3 regions of the Paenibacillus sp. P46E genome follow, and region 3 is predicted to be linked to each of the others. Evidence: riboswitches for the same ligand, from Rfam matches in the RefSeq annotation. Region 3 holds a riboswitch; each other region holds the start of a gene.
What was found. A riboswitch is a leader RNA that binds a small molecule or an ion and turns the genes downstream of it on or off. The one in region 3 is predicted to bind thiamine pyrophosphate.

Region 1: it holds a riboswitch for thiamine pyrophosphate, as region 3 does, so the genes downstream of both, thiC (phosphomethylpyrimidine synthase ThiC) here and A3849_RS24100 (ABC transporter ATP-binding protein) in region 3, are expected to answer to the same signal.
Region 2: it holds a riboswitch for thiamine pyrophosphate, as region 3 does, so the genes downstream of both, A3849_RS11315 (thiamine phosphate synthase) here and A3849_RS24100 (ABC transporter ATP-binding protein) in region 3, are expected to answer to the same signal.

What each region holds. Positions count from the first base shown of each region.
Region 1 covers NZ_LVYZ01000027.1:23,111-28,451, forward strand. The annotation lists gene A3849_RS06020 (tetratricopeptide repeat protein) at 1-511, shown strand, start outside; gene trxB (thioredoxin-disulfide reductase) at 531-1,484, shown strand; TPP riboswitch at 1,559-1,665, shown strand; gene thiC (phosphomethylpyrimidine synthase ThiC) at 1,781-3,475, shown strand; gene A3849_RS06035 (DUF1858 domain-containing protein) at 3,738-3,965, shown strand; gene A3849_RS06040 (DUF438 domain-containing protein) at 4,008-5,279, shown strand.
Region 2 covers NZ_LVYZ01000034.1:93,620-98,960, reverse strand. The annotation lists gene A3849_RS11320 (SDR family oxidoreductase) at 12-881, shown strand; TPP riboswitch at 1,048-1,149, shown strand; gene A3849_RS11315 (thiamine phosphate synthase) at 1,274-1,876, shown strand; gene thiS (sulfur carrier protein ThiS) at 1,941-2,144, shown strand; gene A3849_RS11305 (thiazole synthase) at 2,215-2,979, shown strand; gene thiH (2-iminoacetate synthase ThiH) at 3,010-4,122, shown strand; gene yfbR (5'-deoxynucleotidase) at 4,291-4,950, opposite strand; gene A3849_RS11290 (fumarate hydratase) at 5,054-5,341, shown strand, end outside.
Region 3 covers NZ_LVYZ01000064.1:33,270-38,610, reverse strand. The annotation lists gene A3849_RS24120 (amino acid ABC transporter permease) at 1-99, opposite strand, end outside; gene A3849_RS24115 (amino acid ABC transporter substrate-binding protein) at 158-1,009, opposite strand; gene A3849_RS24110 (DHA2 family efflux MFS transporter permease subunit) at 1,353-2,873, opposite strand; gene A3849_RS24105 (TetR/AcrR family transcriptional regulator) at 3,066-3,722, shown strand; TPP riboswitch at 3,794-3,897, shown strand; gene A3849_RS24100 (ABC transporter ATP-binding protein) at 4,009-4,797, shown strand; gene A3849_RS24095 (ABC transporter permease) at 4,781-5,341, shown strand, end outside.

The sequences.
Region 1 (5,341 bases), on a different contig from region 3:
GGACGATGAAATATCCGATGTTCTAAAGGGAGTTTCGGAGCAGGAACCGCTGCAGGAGGCTGCGCTTCTCAGTCTGCAGCGGCTGATCGGCGGCAGTCCGGAGGAAAGTGTAGTCCAGAGGGTGATTCAGGAACCGGTTGTATCAAGCCATAAAGGGCCGCCAGAGTGGAAAGAGGACTGGCAGCGGATTATAGATCATATGGCTGCTGTGATGGACCGGAGATTGGATGCCGCCCAGAAACGGGATGCCGAGCTTCTCTGGAAGCAGTTCATAGCCCGCCTCTATCCGGATGTGCCCTTGTTCCGGCATGCAGAGGGCTGGTGTGCGGCTCTGGAATATTTAACTGCCAAGCTTCATGGTCATCCGGTTACCTACCGGGAGGCTGCCCAGCATTACGGCGTTTCCGTCTCCATGGTAAGCCGGTACGCACGCCGTATTCATCAAGCATGCGAGTTAACGCAGGACGGGGCGGCAGCAGACATTTTGCCGCCATTTACGGAAAATATCTGACCCTTAGGAGGACTTGCTAATGTACAAAACAATTGTAATCGGAACAGGTCCGGCAGGATTAACTGCTGCGATTTACCTGGCACGCGCCAACCTCAGCCCCCTTGTTATTGAAGGATTGCAGCCAGGAGGACAATTGACTACGACGACAGAGGTAGAGAACTTTCCTGGTTTTCCTGAAGGTATTCTAGGTCCGGATCTGATGGATAACATGCGCAAGCAGGCAGAACGCTTTGGGGCTCAATTTAAGAATGGCTGGGTGGATTCTGTGGATTTCTCGCAGCGCCCTTTCAAAGTAACCGTGGATGGTCTGGGTGTACTGGAAGCAGAGTCGGTGATTATATCAACTGGTGCTTCGGCTAGGTACCTGGGCATACCGGGAGAGCAGGAGAATGTCGGACGCGGGGTTAGTACCTGTGCAACCTGCGACGGTTTCTTTTTCCGTGGTAAAAAGATTGTCGTGGTCGGTGGCGGCGACTCCGCGATGGAGGAAGCCAGCTTCCTCACGCGGTTCGCTTCTAGCGTAACCCTGGTCCACCGCCGTCCGGAGCTGCGCGCTTCGAAGATTATGCAGGACCGCGCGCGGGAGAACAGCAAAGTGGCCTGGGCACTGAACCGCACGCCGCTTGAAGTGACCCTTGGGGATAACGGGGTGAAGGGACTTACCGTCCGTAACAATGATACGGGTCTTGAGGAGCTCGTGGAAGCAGATGGCGTATTTGTCGCTATCGGCCACACACCGAATACCGCGTTCCTGGGCGGTCAGATTACTACGGATGCCAACGGCTATATCGTTGTGAACCCAGGAACAACCGAAACCAACATTCCCGGCGTGTTCGCTTGTGGGGATGTTCAGGATACCCGTTACCGGCAGGCGATTTCAGCTGCAGGAACCGGCTGCATGGCTGCTATGGATGCCGAGAAATATTTGGAAGGCGCTATGGTACATGACTGGAGCGAAACGCTGGATAAGTAACGACAATGCGGGTTAAGCAAATTTTTTGATTGACAATAAATACCTGCTAAAGTAGATTATATTTAATTAGATAAGATACCCACTAGGGGAGCCTGAATAGGCTGAGACGGGAAAATTGAATTCCCGGACCCTTGAACCTGATCTGGATCATACCAGCGTAGGAAAGTGGAGTCGGACCTTTTTTGAGCACAGCCTTATTTGGCTGTTCATGAATAAAGCCGCTCCAGGTGGAGCGGCTTTTTGCTGCGTGCTGATCTTATCTGAATGGCTCACAGAGCGATAAGGAGGAGATAAGAATGTCAGATTCATTCAAAAAGGAACAAGTCGATCTTTCGGGATTTCCCGCAAGCCGTAAGGTGTATGTAGAGGGCTCGCGTCCGGATATTCAGGTTCCGATGCGTGAAATCCGCCTTAGCCGGACCGAAGGTGTTGCGGGGGAAGAGGACAATGCGCCGCTTCGTGTCTATGATACCAGTGGTATTTACACCGATGCCGCTGAAGATACCGATGTTCGGAAAGGGTTGCCTCCGCACCGCTTAAGCTGGATTGCGGAACGCGGGGATTCAGAGGAGTACGCCGGGAGAACCGTTCAACCCGGAGCCTGCGGATTAGCTGCAGACCGGGCGTCGGCAGAAGGGTTCGCCGGCTTGCGGCGGAATCCCTTACGAGCACGTGAGGGGCGCAATGTTACCCAGCTGCATTATGCGCGGTTAGGGATGATTACACCGGAAATGGAGTATATCGCGATTCGCGAGAATACCCGGCCTGAATTCGTAAGGGATGAGGTCGCTGCCGGACGGGCCATTATCCCGGCTAATATCAACCATCCTGAGAGTGAGCCGATGATCATCGGCCGCAACTTCCTGGTTAAGATCAACGCGAACATTGGGAATTCCGCTGTCTCTTCTTCCATTGAAGAGGAAGTGGAGAAGATGAGATGGGCGACCCGATGGGGTGCCGATACGATTATGGATCTTTCCACTGGTGCAAAAATTCATGCCACCCGCGAATGGATTATCCGCAACTCACCAGTACCGATCGGCACAGTGCCGATCTACCAGGCGCTGGAGAAGGTAAAAGGAATAGCCGAGGATCTGACCTGGGAGCTGTACCGCGATACGCTGATTGAACAGGCGGAGCAAGGTGTAGATTACTTTACCATTCATGCCGGGGTGCTGAAGCGGTATATCCCGCTTACTGCCCGAAGAATGACTGGGATTGTATCCCGAGGCGGCTCCATCATGGCGGCCTGGTGCCTTGCACATCAGCAAGAGAACTTTTTATATACACATTTTGAAGAAATCTGTGAGATTATGAAGACTTATGATGTGGCCTTTTCCTTGGGAGACGGACTGCGCCCGGGCTCCATCGCCGATGCCAATGATGAGGCTCAGTTCGCTGAGCTGGAGACGCTTGGGGAGTTGACAGCCATTGCCTGGAAACACGATATTCAGGTGATGGTCGAAGGCCCGGGGCATGTGCCAATGCACAAGATCAAGGAAAATATGGATAAGCAGCTGGAGCTCTGCCAGGAAGCCCCTTTCTACACACTGGGTCCGCTAACCACGGACATTGCCCCCGGTTATGACCATATTACTTCGGCGATTGGCGCGGCGATGATTGGCTGGTTCGGGACAGCGATGCTGTGCTATGTTACGCCCAAGGAGCATCTGGGTCTGCCTAACAAGAATGACGTGCGTGAAGGAGTTATCACCTACAAAATCGCTGCTCATGCTGCAGATCTGGCCAAAGGCCACCCGGGTGCCCAGGATCGGGACAATGCATTGTCCAAGGCTCGGTTCGAGTTCCGCTGGCGTGACCAGTTCCATCTGTCGCTCGATCCTGAGCGGGCGCTGGAGTACCATGATGAGACTCTTCCTGCCGAGGGTGCCAAAACAGCGCATTTCTGCTCCATGTGCGGTCCCAAATTCTGCAGCATGCGCATTTCGCATGATATCCGCAATTCGTCCAGACTGAGCAAAATGCTATAGCCGGAACGGGCTTTATAAGAGGCTGATTTCCTTGCTGTAACAGGCAGAGGAAGCAGCTTTTTTCAATATCCAGGAGTTGGCATACAGGCATGCCGGTAACACAAACAGGGCCAATTCATTTCTGCTGTGCAATGATTAGTTGCAGGTATATAAGTTTCTGATTTAGTGACTGCAATCACTCTTCGGCCCTGTACCCTATGCTAAGCTGTTGTTGAGAAAGGTTATCAATTGGCGTGAAGCTAAGCTGCAGGAGGAGAGTGCAATGAGCAAACACCTTAACATGGATGAGTCCATATTCGAGCTGGTCAGTCGTTATCCGGAGGCCGTAGACATTATGGTTGAGCTGGGTTTCCGCGATATTACGAAGCCTGGTATGCTGCAGACGGCGGGCCGGTTCATGACCTTGTCGAAAGGAATCACAATGAAGAAAATGGATCGCGAAACCGTCCGGCTGGCTTTTCAGAGCCATGGCTTCGAGATTATTGAATAGATCGCTGAGATTAACAAGTGGAATAGAGAAGGAGAGAGAACGATGAGTGAACTGATTAACAACCGTGAAATGGATATTCCTGAGCAGACACGCCGCCAAGCCATGCTTAAGGAGATTATTAAGGAATTGCATGCCGGAAAAAGTGTAGAGGAAGTCAAAGCGCGTTTTGCCGAAGCGGTAGGGGATGTTACGGTAGCCGAAATTTCTGCGATGGAGCATTCCCTGATGACGGAGGAAGGGATTCCTGTAACGGAGGTACAGCGCCTATGCTCTGTGCATACGGCCATTTTTAAAGGCTCAATCCAGGAAATTCACCGTTCTAACAAGCCAGAGGAGCAGCCGGGACATCCTGTCCACACCTTTAAGCTGGAGAACCGTGAGATTGAACGGCTTGTGAACTTCCGCTTGCAGCTGCATGCTGATAAATTCCAGCGGAATGACAGCGAAGAGATGATTTTTAAGCTGTTGGAAGATCTGAGCCTGCTGCTGGATCTCGACAAGCACTACAGCCGCAAAGAAAATCTGCTGTTCCCTTACCTTGAGAAATACGGCATTTATGGACCAACCAAGGTAATGTGGGGAGTGGACGATGGTATTCGCGGCATGATTAAACAGGCAAAAGCGGCGCTCAGTGCATACAACGGGGAAGCTGCGGAGCTTGGAGCTCTTCTGACGAACATTATCCAGGAAGTAAATGAAATGATCTTTAAGGAAGAAAATATTCTGCTGCCGATGGCGCTCGATAAGCTGACCGAAGATGAATGGGTCAAAATCGCCCGCGAAAGCGACGAAATTGGCTTCTGTCTGACTGCGCCGGAGCAGGAATGGATTCCTGAGCGTGCCGCAGAACCGGAGGGAGCAGCCGTGCAAGCGGAAGAAGGAGAGGGAGAAGGAGGGTTATCGCCGCAAGGCTTTATCCGCTTCGAGACAGGCCTGCTGTCGCTGCATCAGCTGGAAACAGTGCTGAATCATTTACCTGTCGACCTGACATTTATTGATGAAAATGATGTGGTCCGATACTTCTCGCATGGCAAGGAGCGGATCTTTGCCCGCACTAAGGCCGTCATTGGACGCACGGTGCAGAACTGCCACCCGCCGCAAAGCGTGCATGTCGTTGAGAAGCTGCTGGAGGATTTCAAGGCGGGCCGCAAAGACGCTGAGGATTTCTGGATTGCCATAAAGGATAAATTTATCTACATCCGTTATTTCGCAGTACGTGACGAAGCGGGCCGCTACATGGGTACCCTTGAATTCACCCAGAACATCGCCCCGATCCGCGCACTGGAGGGACAGAAACGGATTTTGTCGGAGTAGCCGTCTAGAGACAAACGCCTTACCGGCCGTCACCATAAGTGAAGTTGATCATCCGCCCCTTG
Region 2 (5,341 bases), on a different contig from region 3:
GAGAATGGATCATGCCAGAAAATAAACAGACTACCAAAACCTTGCCTCCCCAGGTGCAGGACCGTCAGCCCGGTATCGAGAGCGAGATGAATCCGCGCCCTGAATTTGAAACGTCCAGCTACAAGGCAGCAGGCAAACTGCTGGGTAAGGCGGCGCTCATTACGGGAGGCGACAGCGGCATTGGACGGGCGGTTGCCGTTCATTTTGCCAAAGAGGGTGCGGATGTGGTCATTTCATATCTGAATGAGCATTCTGATGCCGAAGAGACCAAACGTCAAGTAGAGCAGGAAGGACGGAAGTGTATTCTGATTGCCGGTGACATCGGCGTAGAAGCGTTCTGCCAGGATCTGATCAACCGGGCGGTGGAGGGATTGGGCAAGTTGGACATCCTGATTAACAATGCAGCCGAGCAGCATCCGCAGGACAAGATTGAGGATATTACCTCCGAGCAGCTGGAGCGGACGTTCCGTACGAATATTTTCTCCATGTTCTATTTGACTAAGGCAGCAATGCCGCATCTGAAAAAAGGCTCCACGATCATCAACACGACATCGATCACCGCCTACCGCGGCAGTCCGCAACTTCTGGACTATTCGTCCACCAAAGGCGCGATTCTCAGCTTCACCCGCTCGCTATCGATGAATCTGGCGGAAAAGGGCATCCGTGTGAATGCTGTCGCTCCGGGTCCGATCTGGACACCGCTGATTCCATCCACATTTGATGCCAAAAAGGTCAGTGAGTTCGGCGGCACACAGCCTATGCAGCGTCCGGGACAACCGGAAGAGCTGGCACCAGCCTATGTCTATCTGGCCTCGGATGATTCATCCTATGTTAGCGGTCAGGTCATGCATGTTAACGGCGGGGAAATTGTCAACGGCTAGAAGTTGCTGTGCGGCCAGTCGGTTTCGGAAATATAACGGTTCAATAGCAGGTCCATGTGGTCTGCTTTTTTCATGTCCCTTGCAAGCTGTGAAGCTTTCGGTAAAAGGGATAGCTTTTCCGCGGAAGAATATGTTAATATGAACCACGTCAGCAACTGAATACTGCAATTGTCCCTAGGGGTGCCGCAAGGCTGAGACGAACATGACGTTCGGACCCTTTGAACCTGATCTGGTTAAAACCAGCGTAGGAAAGCGGAGAATGAATGAACTGCAGCGGGGTTGTATTTCTTACACCCGTATTCCTGTACAAATTTATGACTGCCTCCTATCGCGGGGGCGGTTTTTTTTGTGTTGCCCGTTTGTCGTAAAAAAGTGGAGCAGGAGGTGAAGAAGTGGCGGAAATTCATTTGATCTCTGATGGGAAGCTGGAGCCGGGGCGGTTCATCAGCCTGGCGGCTGCTGTGCATCCGCTCGTGGACTATATTCATCTGCGGGAAAAGCACCGCTCTGCCCTGGAGCTGCTGGGGATGGCAGAGCAACTGCTGCGTGCTGGAATCCCCGCATCCAGACTGGTCATCAATGACCGTCTGGATGTTGCACTGGCCGCCGGTGCAGGTGCTGTCCAGCTAGCCTGGCACAGCCTGCCGACTGCTGCAGCCCGTGCAGCGGCCTCCGGCCTCCGGCTGGGCAGGTCGGTGCACTCCGCCGCAGAAGCAGCAGAAGCAGGCAGACAGGGAGCGGACTTCTGCCTGTTCGGGCATATTTTCCCTACTGGCTGCAAGCCCGGTCAACAGGGGCGCGGTTTGGCGCTCCTGGAGGAAGCGGTCCGTAGCACCCGTATTCCACTGATCGCTATCGGCGGGATGGAGCCGGGGAATGCAGGTCAAGTGATCCGTCGCGGAGCTGCAGGAATTGCGGTCATGTCCGGCATTTGCGGAGCAGATGATCCTGTAGCTGCTGCCCGTGCTTACCGGTTGGCGGTCCAGGAGGCTTAGGACCTGTGGTGTATGTGAATTCAGCAAATCCGTGAAAGTGATCACACGAAGGAGGTGAGAGCGCATGAATCTGATCATTAATGGCAAGCCCGGAGTGGTTGCGGAAGACTGCCGGACTGTTGCCGATCTGTTAAGCCGGCCCGAATGGAGCTTTCGGCTTGTGATCGTGGAACGAAATGGTGAGATTGTCGGCAAGGAGCATTACGGGTCGGAGGTATTATGTGAAGGCGACAGGCTGGAACTGGTGCATTTTGTGGGCGGGGGCTGAGGCCATGAGGCTATCATAAAATATTTGAATTTTTTTCACGCTATCGAATTTCATCCCAGGAGGCGAGTTCATGTTAGATCCATTGGTGATTGGCGGCATTCCGTTATCGAGCCGGCTGTTCATCGGCACCGGCAAATACAGCCGCAATACAATGATTCCCGAGGTGGTTTCAGCTTCAGGCTCACAGGTAATCACGGTTGCCTTGCGCCGTGTAGATCCAGAGAGCGAGGACAATATTATCAGCCATATTCCTTCCCATATGACTCTGCTTCCGAATACTTCGGGTGCGCGCACTGCTGAGGAAGCTGTGCGGATCGCCAGACTGGCCAGGGCCGCAGGCCTTGGCAATTGGGTCAAAATTGAGGTCATCAAGGATCAGAAATATCTGCTTCCAGACAACCTGGAGACTATCCGGGCTACGGAGATACTGGCCGCCGAAGGCTTCGTAGTGCTGCCCTATATGAGCCCGGACCTTTCAGCCGCGCTGCGGATGCAGGCAGCGGGAGCCGCCGCCATCATGCCGCTCGGCTCTCCCATCGGCTCGAACCGCGGACTGCGTACCACAGAACTGCTGCGCATTCTCATCTCTGAGGTGGATCTACCGGTGATCGTCGACGCCGGCATCGGCCGTCCGTCCGAAGCGGCAGAAGCGATGGAGCTTGGCGCATCCGCTGTGCTGCTCAATACGGCAATCGCTACCGCCCGTGATCCCTTGCTAATGGCAGAAGCCTTCCGCGAGGCGGTAGTTGCAGGCCGCAAGGCATATTTGGCTGGACTTGGTCCAGTGGAAGAGACGGCTGTTGCGTCTTCGCCATTGACCGGATTTCTGAAGTGACTCACAGGCTAACGGAAATGGGGGAGTAACATGAGCTTTTTTGAACCACTGACTCGTCTGGAGCAACTGCCTTACGGGAGCTTGTGGCGGGAGTACCGGGTGGAGGATGTGAAGCGGGCAATTCTCAAGGATCGTCTGGATGAAAAAGACCTGCAGGCTCTGCTGTCTCCGGCTGCGGAATCTTGTCTGGAGGAGATGGCTCAGCGTGCACAGCGGTTGACCCGCACACATTTTGGGCATGTGATGCAGCTGTTCACACCGATGTATCTGGCTGATTTCTGTGTGAATCACTGTACGTATTGCAGCTTCAGCTCGATTTATGATTTTCCGAGAAAAAAATTGACCCCGGAGGAGGTCAGACAAGAGGCCATAGCGATCTCCTCCACAGGCCTGCGCCATCTTCTGATTCTGACCGGGGAGTCGCGTTCGGAAAGTCCGGCCGCTTATATAAAGGAATGCGTAGAAATTCTGCATGAGTACTTCTCTTCTGTCAGTATAGAGGTGAATCCGCTTTCTACCGAGGAATATCGGGAGCTTAGGGAAGCGGGAGTAGACGGGTTGACTCTGTATCAGGAGGTCTACCATCAGGAAACCTACCGCAAGCTGCATGTGAAAGGTCCCAAAAGAGTCTACCGCAATCGCCTGGATGCCCCCGAACGGGGCTGTCAGGCCGGTTTCCGCTCGGTCAACATCGGTGCGCTTCTGGGCATGTATGATTGGCGCCAGGAAGCCTTCAAGACCGCGATGCATGCCCGCTATCTGCAGGACAAATATCCGGAATGTGAAATCGGTTTATCCGCCCCGCGCTTTCGTCCGTATCTGGGCGAGTTCAACCCGGAGAGCGATGTCACCGACCGTGCGCTGGTGCAGATTATTTTGGCTTATCGCCTGTTTCTGCCACACTCCGGCATTACCCTGTCCACCCGGGAGCCCGCCTCCCTGCGGGATCATCTGATCCTTCTTGGGATCACCAAAATGTCGGCAGGTGTCTCCACCGAAGTAGGGGGACACACCCAGGATGGCGGGACTCCGCAATTCGAAATCTCGGATGAACGGAATGTGCAGGAGATCACGGTGATGCTTCAGGCGGCCGGCCTGCAGCCCGTCTTCAAGGATTGGGACCTGCTGAAGCTGCAGGCATGATAAGGGGTGCCGTGGTTACCGTGCTGAGGTGCTGAGGAGCTAATTGTCAGAAAAACATGCAGTGAATCTGTGAATCTGTTGCTATTCCTGCTTGAAGCAGCCTGGTCTGTATTCACTGATTAGAATTTGATTGAGGCTCCTACGGGTCCGATCATAGGAGCCCACTGTTTATAACAGGTTGTCCGCGCCATCCATCGGCTGTCCGTCATCCACAGATCCTCCGTCTGGACCGGCGGACAGCTCATCCAGGGACATCTCGAAGCCGGGAGCCATATGAATCAGGAAGTATTCCATTTCCGGCATTTCAAGCCCGCGCAGTTTGGCTGCGGTCTGCACCTTGGCCGCTGCAAATTCACGGTTGCCTGCAGCAACCTCCCATACGCATTTCAGGTAAGCGTCCAGATGATCTGCAGCTTTGACATAACGCAGCAAAAGGGCATCCTCAGAGCCGGAAGGACTGTCCTGAGGTTGCAGGAGCGGTGTGTAGACGGAGGTAAGCTCCGGCGGAATCATCCCCTTCAGCCGTTCGGCGGCGGCCCGCTCCATGTCGCGGAAGCTGGACAGCAGACGCGGATTGTTGTGCTTGACCGGCGTAGCGATATCGCCGGTGAAGACCTCAGTGGCGTCGTGAAACAGCGCCATTGCGGCCGCACGGTCGGCATTCAGCGAGCGGGCGAAGTGGATGTTGCCGATGGAGCAGAGCATATGCGACAGCAGGGCAACCTGGAACGAGTGCTGTGCAACGTTCTCCGGTGCTGTGCTTCGCATGAGGCTCCAGCGCTGGATATACTGAAGCCGGTACAAATAGGCTGAAAAATGGTAATTCAATTTTTACGTAACCCCTTTCATGCGTGGTTTAATATGTTATGATAAAACTAATTGTAACAGAGTTTGGACAACCGCGAACGCATGGAGAGGAGCTGGACTGAAGATGCAGCATTTTGAAAACAGCGTGTATGATCTGATCGTGGAAACCTCAACAAACCTGCCGGGCGATGTGCGCCGGGCAGTAGCCAAGGGACGTGCTCTGGAGGACCGGGCTACCCGCTCCGGCCTCGCGCTCACTACCATTGCGCAGAATATTGGCATGGCTGAGCTGCAGGTATCTCCGATCTGTCAGGATACAGGGATGCCGACTTTTATCATTCATACACCTGTAGGTGTGAATCAGATCGAGATGAAGAAGGATATCCATAATGCCATTATCCGTGCGACGAAG
Region 3 (5,341 bases):
GATAAATGAAACGACAGCCAGCGGAATGGTAAAAGCCACCCCGGCTTTGAGCAGGGGCAGCATCGAATCAAGGAAAATTTGTATTTTGCGGTCATCCATAGTTCAGACATCCTTCTCTAGACTATGGGCGGCCTCGACCGCCCTCGTCTACCTGTTATTATTTGGAAACGTCAGCGCCAAAATACTTCTCGGAAATCTTCAGGTATGAACCGTCACTCTTCATAGCTGCCAGAGCTTCACTCACAGCGGCTACCAGTTCATCGTTGCCTTTCAGGAAGACAGCCGCACTCTGAGAGCCCTCTGCAATTTCGTCAACAACCTTTATTTTCACATCCGGTTTCTGCTTCTTCAGATCCAGATAAGACAGACCGTCATTCACAGTTGCATCAATGCGCCCAGAGGTCAGCAGGTCAATAGCTTGATTAAAACCGTCTGTTGCCACAATCTCCGCTCCGTTCTTACGGGCGATATCGGACAGATTACTGGTCATAGACTGGCCGGCTTTCTTGCCTTTCAGATCAGCGAAGGTCTTGATATCTTCATTCTTCTCGCCCACAATCAGCACAGCTTTGGAGACAATATAAGGTTCCGAGAAATCGTACTTCACCTTGCGTTCGTCAGTAATGGAAACTTCATTAAAGATAACATCAAAGCGCTTCGCGTCCATCCCGGCAAAAATGCCGTCCCACTGGGTTTCGAAAAATTCCGCTTGTACTCCCAGCCGCTTGGCCACCTCTTCAGCGATCTCTACGTCAAAGCCGGTTAGCTTGCCGGAAGCATCATGGAAGGTAAATGGTGCATAGGTGCCCTCGGTCCCAATACGCAGCTTACCGCTGGCTTTGATGGCCTCCAGGCTGTTTTGTTCCGCTGGCGCTGCAGCTCCTTCAGTGGGTGCTGCCGAAGACTCGGCTGCTGAATTTTTGCCTCCGGCATTATTGTTATTATTGCCGCAAGCAGCTACAAGCACCACAGTAAGCAGCAATAGGATAGTCAGACTAAGTTTTTTCATAAATCGATAACCCCTCTCGTCTCATTCTCTGTATGTACCGGATGTTCATCGGCAAGTTGAATAGTAACACCGTCACATCAGCGGAGTCAATAGTTTTTCCGATAATAAACATCGGAATTATGATGTAAGCGTTTGAACCGCTATTCTCCTTATCTTAAGCCTGCCGGTATTGAGATAGCTTACCCCATAACATGTTAAATTCCCCAGAGAAATCAGGTACAAAAAGTGGAAACAGCTTCGCAGTCTTAATAAAGCCTATACAATAAAAAATCCCCGCAGCACCTGAATGCTGAACGGAGAAATTCACACTAACCCATATGTTATTTAACTGTATTTACAGAAACTAACCATGCATCATTTCAGGCTGCACCTTTGACTTCGAGCCGTCTTCGCCGCCCCTGCGACCTCTCCGCAGGAGCAAGCCCAGCACAGCACCGCCCAGAGCAACAAAAATCATAATGTGAAAAGTATCATCAAATCCTCTGGCAAGAACGGTTTGTGTAGCCAACTTCAAAGCTTCAGGCGAAGCTTCTGCCGCGCTCTTGCCGGCTGCAGCGGCAGCCTCTTTCATTTCCGCCCCGCGCGCTGCCGCTCTTGAGGTCAGGATGGTTACCAGTGTGGAAACAGCCAGAGAGTTGATTACCTGCTGCATGGAATTGGTCAAGGAAGTGACGCGGTTAACCAATTGACTTGGCGCCTTATTGAGCAGATGTGTATTCATTGGCATTACCATCATTCCCATGCCTGCACCGCACATGATCAGCGGCAGAATCAGGTCCTTGCTCTGTGTCGTAAGATCCACATGAGAATATTGGTACAACGCACCTGAAACCAGGCTGAGTCCGCACACCACCAGCCAGCGAACTCCGATCTTGTCGAACAATATCCCGGCTATGGGCATCATAAGGCCAGAGGCAATCGCCTGGGGCAGCAGGGTAAGTCCCGTATCAAATGCCCCGAAGCCGCGGGCCTGCTGAAGAAACTGCGGGAGCAGAAACAGCGCACCGTACAAGCCGAACTGTGCAATCCATTGTACAACTATCCCTGTGCTGAAATCGACCGAACGCAGAATACGCAGTTCCAGCAGCGGTGTCTCCGAACGAAACTCTGTAATGACAAAAGCGATTAAGGCCACAGCACCGAGGGATAGACCGATCAGAGTTTTGTCCGAAGTCCAGCTGTCCGCTCCCTGGCTCACTCCGTAAGACAGAGAAGCAAAGGCAAGGGGCCCAAGAATGATTCCAAGCTTATCCATCCCTGGTACCTGGCTGCGTTCCGATTGAGGCAGCTTGCGGGAACCAATCAGAAGACAAATGATCCCGATGGGAATATTAATGAGGAAGATCCAGCGCCAGGAATGATACTCTACCAGCCAGCCGGACAGCACGGGACCGATAGCCGGAGCGAACAGCACCGGAATACCCATGATCCCCATGACTACGCCTACCTTACTCTTGGGTGCCAGTTTGTATACATATGCCATCCCGACAGGAAGCACACAGCCTCCGCCCAGACCCTGCAGGACGCGGAACGCAATCAGCCATTCTGCACGGCTTGGTGTTGCACAGAGAATTGAACCCATAGTGAATACGATAACTGCAGTCAGAAAAACAGTCTTGGCCCCGAAGCGGTCAGACAGCCAGCCGGACAACGGGATCACCGAGGCCTGGGCCAGCATGTACCCGGTCACAATCCATTGCAATGTATTTAAATCCGTATTAAAATCCTTGACCAGCGTTGACAAAGCCACATTCATAGCCGTACTGTCGAGCACCACCATGAATACACCTGCAATGATGGCCAGCAGCGGAACCAGAATGCTTGACAGGCGAAAATCGGCCTCCGGTTTAAGCGATTGCTCCATTCTCTGTCTCCTCCTGAATTGAACTGCGCAGATGGACTTATTGACCTCAGCACAGCTTAATCGATATAATATATCTTCGAACGGACAACTGTCCGATAATACTTTTTTCAGTCTACGGACAATTGTCCGCTCTGTCAATGGAGTTCACATATTTCCTGTAAATATATACTGTATTTCTGAAAGGAGCCTGTCATGAACCCGAGAGAACAAGGCAGCAATCCATCCTCAAACCTAACACCACCACCAAATCCATCCTCCTCCCGGAATAATCAGGACCCTTATGTCCAGCGTATTCTTGAAGCCGCCCGTGCGCTTTTTACTGAGAACGGTCTGGAAGCAGTCAGTATGTACGGCATAGCCAAGCGGGCAGGAATCGGCCAGGGTTCGCTATACCGCAGATTCACGGACAAAGGTGAAATTTGCTCTGCCCTGCTCTCCACCAGCTCCGATCGTTTTCTTGCCCGATTGGAGCAGGAGCTCCAAGCCACTGAAGGAGTGGGCAGTTCCATCGGGGAGCTTCGGAGCAGTATTGAACAGGTTGTAGAATTCATAGACCAGCATGCTGAGCTGCTGCAGATGATTAAGTCTGAGTTCACGGGCAAGAAACAGCTTACCCAGTTTGAGCATCCGATTTTCCAGCGGCTACACGCAGTTATGGCCGAGCGTCTGCGGCGGGTTGCTGATGACGGCAAGCTGATTGCTATTGATCCCCATTTTGCCGCAACTTCTCTGATCGCGGTCCTCAGCCCTGATCTTTATCTCTATCAGCAGAAGCTTCACGGGTCGGGCAAAAAGGATATCCTGGAAGGGATTCTAACCCTATTCGTAACTGGACTACAGCGGTCCTGAGCACACTTTCTTTTGACAACATTCTGGAATATGCTATATTTGTTAGCAGTTGCGAATATAATATTGACCTGCTATTTCACTAGGGGAGTCTAATGACTGAGACGAAGCCTTAAGCTTCGGACCCTTGGAACCTGATCTGGATCATACCAGCGGAGGGAAGTGGAACAGAATCGATCAGCAGTGCCGCTTCAAGCCTACTGCCTGAACCTTTCAGACCCATTTGCCTCCCCTGGAGACGGATGGGTCTTTATTGTGCTTCCGCAGTCCCGGAAGCAGATGCGTGCCAATGAAAGGAGGCTTAATACATACGAGTATGATCTCAATCACTAACCTGTCCTATGCTTTCAGCGCTTCACCGCAGACTCCGGTATTCAGTGGACTCTCGATGAACGTCCGCCGGGGCGAATTCATTTCCATTGTCGGTGCCAGCGGCTGCGGAAAAAGCACCCTGTTCAAAATCATCGCCGGTCTGCTAAGGCATACAGATGGCGAACTCAAAGTTCACGGTATGATCTCTGACGATCCAGCGTCGCGTCTGGGCCAGGTCGCCTATATGCCACAACAGGATCTGCTGCTGCCCTGGAGAACCGTGATGGACAACTGCCTGCTGCCCTGGGAGCTGAAGCGAAAGAGCAGCAAAGCAGAAGCTGTAAAAAATATCCGTGAAATGCTCGACCGGTTTGGCCTTGAAGGTACAGAGCGGCTCTACCCGCAGGAGCTGTCCGGGGGGATGCGTCAGCGGGTCGCAATGCTCCGCACCCTTGCCGCCGGAAATGAGCTGATGCTGCTGGATGAGCCTTTTGGGGCACTGGATGCCATAACCAAGCGCGAACTGCACCGCTGGCTCCTGGAATTGTGGGGCAGTCTTAAGCAAACGGTTCTGTTCATCACCCACGATCTGGAGGAGGCGCTGCTGCTCAGTGACCGGATTTACCTGATGTCTGGAGGCAGCGGTGGTGTACAGGAATTCTTGGTGGATATCCCGCGGCCCAGACATTACCGGATGAACTATGAACCGAAGTTTATTACTTTGCGGGAGAATTTGGAGCGGAGGCTGCATGAGAGTATCTATTAGCAGAACCTTTCTGCGCGAATATGGCCCCTTTGCCTTACTGGTACTGTTCACCCTAGCTTCCTGGGAGTGCGCTGCGCGGCTAAAGCTTGTTCCAGCCTTCATTCTCCCGGCTCCAACGGCTATATGGACGGCACTGATGGAGCAGAACGGGCTGCTCTTCGGTGAGCATTTACCCGCCACACTTCAGGAGGTTTTGCTCGGCTTTGTTCTGTCGGCAGCCTGCGGCATGCTACTGGGTACGGGAATGCACATGTTCACTCCGCTCGAAAAGGCGTTATACCCCTTGCTGGTGATCAGTCAGACCATTCCGCTTATCGCTCTGTCACCCATTTTTATTATGTGGTTTGGTTATACCCTTTGGAGCAAGGTTGCGGTGGTTTTTCTCACTGCCTTTTTCCCGGTGGTAGTAGGGACCTTTGACGGTCTGCGTAAAAGCGGTGCTATGTACAAAGAACTGTTGCTCACACTCGGTGCGTCCCGCTGGCAAATTCTGCGAAAGACCCAGATTCCGCCTGCACTGCCCTCTTTATTCTCTGGTCTCAAG